One region of the Desulfitobacterium elongatum genome, then DNA from elsewhere that is predicted to be linked to it. Evidence: predicted binding sites of a transcription regulator. Region 1 holds the regulator's gene; the other holds the start of a gene.
The links. Region 1 encodes LexA, which represses DNA repair genes until DNA is damaged. Its sites were predicted from a motif close to CNAACANNTGTTNG; they were not measured.
Positions count from the first base shown of each region.

Region 1 (3,429 bases):
TCTTTCTTTTTGCATATACATAAAATGAACTAAAAATGCCGAGGGAGGATGGGTACATATAATGACACGTACAAAAATCATAATTTTATTTGGAGGACAATCTGGAGAGCATGAGGTATCCTTAAATTCAGCTCGCTCTGTTTTAAAAGCCATTGACCGTTACCAATATGATATTCAAACTGTAGGTATTTCCAAAGAAGGACAATGGTTCTGGGGAGTAAATCCTGAAGATTGGCAACAAGATCCAACCCCTCGGGGAATTCAGGTAACTCTGGTGCATGACCCGTCTAATCCACATTTTCTTGCTTTAGACGGTAGCAAGCTTCCAGACGAGGGGAAATTTAATTTGATCTTCCCAGTCCTACATGGGCCCTTTGGTGAAGATGGTACGATACAGGGTTTGTTCGAAATATCGAACATCCCTTATGCAGGCTCTGGAGTATTAGGTTCTGCCTTAGGAATGGATAAAGACCGTATGAAAGCTGTCTTCTCCGAAGCAGAGCTTCCTCAAGCAGCATATCTTACATTACTGAGGACGGATTTTAAATCTGACCCAGAGAAAGTCATAACCAATATTGAACAATCCTTAGGCTATCCCTGCTTCGTCAAACCAGCAAATCTGGGCTCGAGTGTAGGTATATCGAAAGCGCATAATCGAGCCGAACTTCAAAACGCCTTAGAACATGCTTCTCAATACGATCGCAAACTTGTCGTAGAAGAAAATATCAATGGCCGTGAGATCGAAGTCAGTGTACTTGGAAATGACGAAGCAAAAGCAAGTATCCCTGGCGAAATTCTTCCTGCACATGATTTCTATGATTACGATGCAAAATATTTAGATACAGGTTCCCGCCTGCTTATTCCAGCACCCCTTGATCCAGATGTTGTTTGTAAATTACAAGAGATGGCTGTTAGTGCTTTCCATGCGGTTGAAGCCTCTGGCCTTAGTAGAGTAGACTTTTTTGTTACAAAAGACGATCACATCTATATCAATGAGATTAATACACTGCCAGGGTTCACGCAGATATCCATGTATCCGAAACTTTGGGAAGCGAGCGGAATTCCCTACACCGAACTCATCAGTCGCCTCATTTCGCTTGGCTTTGAGCGTTTTGAGGATAATCGTTCCAGGAAAATTTCAAGATAAACGCCTTTAAATAGAAGAGGACTTGCCATTGGCAAGTCCTCTTCTATTTATTATTATCTATTTAGTATTCTAGTGTAATAATCTAAATACACCAATCACTTTCCCTAAAACGGAGACATCTTGGGAGTAAATCGGCTCCATCATTGAGTTTTCAGGTTGTAAGCGTATGAGGGTCTTTTCGCGAAAAAAGCGTTTGACTGTAGCTTCGTCACCAATCAAAGCCACAACGATTTCTCCATTCCTGGCAGTGTTTTGCTGGCGTACCAAAATCAGATCGCCATCCATGATTCCCGCTTCGATCATACTTTCACCCTTGACTCTAAGCATGAACACGCTATCAGAGTTAACTAAATCAACAGGTATAGGGAACGTATCTTCGATATTTTCCTGTGCTAAAATAGGTTGTCCTGCCGTTACCCGACCGATGATGGGTACAGATACCGTCTTTTTCTCGTTCACATCACTCGAGCTATCTAGGATTTCTATAGCACGAGGCTTTGTTGGATCGCGGCGTATGTATCCTTTTTCCTCTAAAGTTTGCAAGTGTCCATGAACCGTTGAACTCGACATCAATCCCACTGCATCACCAATTTCACGAACAGAGGGAGGATACCCCTTTTGACGAATGACACGTTTTATGAATTCTAAAATATCTGTCTGTCTGTGCGTTAAATCCGGATACACACTAGTCCCTCCCCACCATATATTAACTTCATTTTAGCATTAACCTCAAAAAACTGCAAACAAATGTTCGCTTAACTATTGACGAACATCGACTTCCTCACGTATACTGTTCCTAAGAACTTATGTTCGTATATTCATCATTTAAGGGAACGTATAGGAGGGTTAATATGAGTACTTGTTCTTCACTTCGTCAATACCGCAATCGAAAAGCACAAAGACAATTTCTTTCTTCCCTCATTCTTATCCTGCTTTTTCTCTCTAGTTTCGTATGGTTTTATTGGGACTGGCAGCGTGCTAACGACAGAGTAGAGGCATTAATTTTTCAACCCCAAGTGGTACAGACAGGAGATACTCTATGGTCATTAGCTGAAAATGCGAGACTAAAAATAGATACACGTACACTTGTTCTGGAAATCATGGATTATAATCACCTAACTGATGCCACCATTCGCACAGGTCAAGTGATATACACTCCCATTTCGCAAAATAATCCCTAATCCTCTCACTCTGCTTCTAAGGTTTTGATTCTCCCCATAAGTATGCACTGAAGAGGGAAGAGGGGAGATGAGACACGATGATTAAGTCTCTTATAAGGTTAAATAGTCATAAATTATGGCCACTTCAAATTTTAGTTCTTCTTATCGTCGGATTAACCTCATGGAAAGGTATACATAGAGCACCTCCAATTGCACCAGACATTTATCCTTACTTAACAAGCCTTTCCACCGAACTTGTCTTGAAGTGTCAAGTCGAAGGTGAGAAAATCTCTCCAACAGGATGGGCCGATTTACTTGCTCTGAAGAGCAGCCTCCCTGAAGTGCAACACTCTTTCGTTATTAAGCAATTACATTCAGGAATTTCATTCACGAAACTTTCCTGGAAATCCGAAACTATTCAGGTCCAAACGGACAAGATTAAGCTAATCAAAAGACGAAGAGAAATCCTCTTGACCCAACCTTACTTTGAACCTTCCCGTTTTGACTTTCCTGTTCAAGGAAAAACGTGGTACGAAAATACGTTTGGAGCAGATCGTGAAGGGGGAGCAAGGAAACATGAAGGAACGGACTTGTTCGGTCCTGAAGGAACACCCCTAATCAGTGTTTCCTCAGGGCAAATCGAAAAGTTAGGTTGGAATAGACTCGGAGGTGAACGAGTAGGGATCAGGGGAGAGGATGGAAATTATTATTACTATGCTCATCTGCAATCCATTGAATCTGGCTTAAAAGTCGGTCAAAAGATAGAAAAGGGAGCTCGAATTGGGACAATGGGGCATACCGGTGATGCCCTGACTACTCCAGATCACTTACATTTTGGAATCGAGTTGCCAAATGGAGAATGGATTAATCCTTATTCGTTCCTCTATGTTTGGCAGCATCTAAAAGGACTATAAACACTAACTGAAGAAATTCAAAGGTGTCAAATGATATTTATCCACGAAAATTTTTATGACTTGCTCACAAGTATCAAATTCTTTATAATATAATTGTTAACCGAACACTACAATTTTAAGAAGGTATACTATGCGTAGGAAAATTCCTAAAAGAATATGCTTATTCATTTTAGCGATTATCACTTTCGGGATAATCGTTCTTCCATAT
Region 1 covers NZ_AP038772.1:2,253,004-2,256,432, reverse strand. Annotated here, with positions in the region: gene ACZ42W_RS10640 (D-alanine--D-alanine ligase) at 62-1,147, shown strand; gene lexA (transcriptional repressor LexA) at 1,217-1,831, opposite strand; gene ACZ42W_RS10630 (LysM peptidoglycan-binding domain-containing protein) at 1,999-2,328, shown strand; gene ACZ42W_RS10625 (M23 family metallopeptidase) at 2,406-3,221, shown strand; gene ACZ42W_RS10620 (D-alanyl-D-alanine carboxypeptidase family protein) at 3,352-3,429, shown strand, end outside.

Region 2 (3,429 bases), 2.1 Mb from region 1:
TCAGATACGATTCGATGGGGAAGAAGCCCGTGAGGCTATGGATTGGGTACTTAAAGAAGCCGAGCAATTGGGGCAAGTTATTGATATTGTGCTGCATCCTCTTTATCCGGATGAGATTCTAGGTATTATTTTTCCCGAACGTAAGCTCGTGATCTGGCAGGGAGATCCTGAACATTTAGAGGATCAAGGACTGGGTTGCCCCTTTAGCAAAGATTTAAAAGAGGCCTTAGTTCAAGCTCAGAACCTCAGAGGCCTTCTAAAATCAATTTATATGGATGTCATTGATTTTAATCAAGTGGATATAATAAGAGATGAAATAATGAATTCCATCTTAAGAGACATTGAACTTAAAAAAACGATTTGAAGACTTGAGCAGGATTGAGAAGCAGGAGCTTATGGACCGATGAGTCATCGGATAATTCATAAAATCAGGGGGAAACTAAGATATGGATTCGAGCCTGGAAAGGAGCGTGTCCCATGAAAAGAATTCTCCTGGTTTTTTTTGTTATCCTTTTAAGCTTAACCCTTACGGGTTGCAGTCTACAAGACCTACTGGGGAACAAGAAGCAGAAAACCTCCAGCAAATCTACTCAAGACAATCAGAAGCAGATTATTGCGGTTGCCTTGAATGATGAGGACCCGAATAAAGCTTTGATTCTCCGTGGGATTGAAGACATGGCAAAAAAGGAAGACATGGAAGTGAAAGTCCTCTCTGCGCAGGATACAGCAAGCGGGCAGCAGGCGGAAGGCAAAACGGGTTCACAGTCTAAAAGCAACGGAAATTCTAAAGACCAGAAAAAGGAATCTCCCTTAAAAGACGCTAAGATTCTTATCTACCAAGGTGGGAATAAAGAATTTCTCCAAAGTGCGCAAGAAGATAAGGTCCCTATTCTGGCTTTAAATGAAGTTCCCGCAGGAGTCAAAGCGGCTGGGGTAATTCTCCCAGACCCCAATCAAGCTGGAGAGTTGATGGCACAGCCCATACTAAACAAAGTCAATGAGGGACAAGTTGTCTTTTTACAAGGAGATCCTGGGGATAGCGCAGCTCAGGAAGCCTTAGCAGCGCTGAGACGAGTTCTGAACAAGAATCCAAAGATTACCGTTCACTCCATTTCAAACCCATCAGGTTCGGAATCTATTGCAAAGCAGGGATTGATTGAATACCTGAAAAAGAATCCGGACAAAGTGCAAGTCATTTGCGCCCAAAATGAAAAGCTAGCGGCTCAAGCGTATGAAGTTCTCAAGGCCCAGCAACTCGAAAAGAAGATTCTATTAATCGGAGGCCAAGCCAACATACAATCCCTTCAACGAATGGCGTCAGGCGGACAAATTGCCGATATTGATACCGCACCCTACATTCAAGGCGTGAATGCATTCCAGTGGGCACAAAAGATTGTCAAAAATGAAGCCCTAGATATAAGCGCATCGTTAACGGGTGACCAGGGAGAAGTCCCTGCGAAAATTGTTCCTGTAAAGACCGTGACTCCTGAAAATTTAGCGGTCGTTCAAAAAAGTTATACAAAGGCCGCAGAGGCTCAGAAGCAGGAAGAGGCGCAGAAGCAAAGTGAGAGCAAACAGGGATCTAATCAAAAGAATCAAGGAAGCTCGCAGAGCAGTGATAGCAAACAGGGTAGTTCACAGAATGAGAGTAAACAAGGAAGTTCCTCTTCTCAAGGAGGAGAACAGCAACAGCAAACGGGCGGGAATATGCCTCAAGGTGTAAGTAAAGTGACAGAGAAAATCCGTACTGAAATCACGCGGGAGTATCTGGACGCTCAAGGGAAAGTTATCGGAACTGAAAAGAATGCAAACGACCAAGTTCGGACGATTCCCCCGGAAATGCTCCTTCAAGAAATGCAACAGTCAAAGCAAGGAGGACAACAAGCAAGTAAGGATAGTAAAGATAGCGGTGGCGAAGAAAAAAAGGCAAGCGAAGGAGATAAGAAAGAGGAAAAGAAATAAGCAAGACGAAGGGAAGTATCAAATCCTCTTAAGGTTACCAGAAAATAGAATCTAAAAAGCCGAACATATTTTCGGCTTTTTTGTTTTGTTTCGGATAAATAAGTGATATAATTCTGTTTAGAATGATTTGAAGTGCGGAAGTTTCTAAAGCAGCATTATCGAAAGGAGATTGGAGCATCCCATGGAATTTAGCTTACATGCCCCATATCAGCCCGCCGGGGATCAGCCGCAGGCGATTGATGCTCTGGTCGCTAGTATTAATGATGGTAGACGCCATCAGACCTTACTTGGGGTAACCGGTTCGGGAAAGACCTTTACCATGGCGAACATTATCGAAAAGGTTCAGAGGCCCACACTGATTCTAGCCCATAATAAGACACTCGCAGCTCAGCTCTATAGTGAGTTTAAGGAGTTCTTTCCTGAAAATGCAGTCGAGTACTTCGTGAGCTACTACGATTATTATCAGCCGGAGGCCTATGTTCCTTCGAGTGATACCTATATTGAAAAAGACTCCTCGATTAATGATGAAATCGAGAAAATGCGCCACTCAGCGACAGCTGCACTCTTTGAACGGCGAGATGTCATTGTTGTAGCGAGTGTATCTTGTATCTACGGCTTGGGTTCTCCTGATGAGTATCGTGACCTCGTCGTCTCCTTACGTCAAGGGCAAGAGATTGACCGCAATGATATCTTGCGGAAACTGATTTCTATTCAGTATGACCGTAATGATATAGCTTTTCAACGAGGAACCTTTCGTGTGAGAGGGGATGTTGTTGAGGTTTATCCGGCCGGTTCAAGTGAGCATGCCATTCGGGTAGAGATGTTCGGTGACGAAATCGAACACATCTATGAAATCAATATTCTTACAGGGGAGATCCTCGGTGAGCGAAAACATATCTCGATCTTCCCGAACTCTCACTATGTTACCGCCCGAGATAAAGTGATGATCGCTGCAGAGAACATTGAGCAAGAACTAGAAGAGCGGCTTAAACTCTTTAAAGAAGAAAATAAGCTTCTTGAGGCTCAGCGCTTGGAGCAACGGACACGATATGATTTGGAAATGCTTCGAGAAATGGGCTTTTGTAATGGAATCGAGAACTATTCACGGCATTTGACCTTCCGCGAAGCTGGAGAAACACCCTACACCTTACTTCATTATTTCCCTGAAGACTTCTTAATGATGATTGACGAATCCCATGTAACCCTGCCGCAAGTCCGAGGAATGTATGAGGGGGATCGGTCGAGAAAAACCACCCTAGTGGATTTCGGCTTCCGGCTACCTTCAGCACTTGATAATCGCCCTTTGAAATTTGACGAGTATGAACGTCTTGTCACTCAACGCCTCTATATCACCGCAACTCCCGGACCCTATGAACTTGAACACTGCCCACAGATTGTGGAACAGATTATTCGTCCGACCGGTCTGCTCGATCCAGAAATTATTGTCCGACCCAGTAAAGGACAAAT
Region 2 covers NZ_AP038772.1:167,376-170,804, forward strand. Annotated here, with positions in the region: gene ACZ42W_RS00840 (hypothetical protein) at 1-364, shown strand, start outside; gene ACZ42W_RS00845 (sugar ABC transporter substrate-binding protein) at 478-1,962, shown strand; gene uvrB (excinuclease ABC subunit UvrB) at 2,144-3,429, shown strand, end outside.
Region 2: a site for LexA is predicted at 2,023-2,036, ahead of uvrB (excinuclease ABC subunit UvrB). Genes of this name have one in related genera too.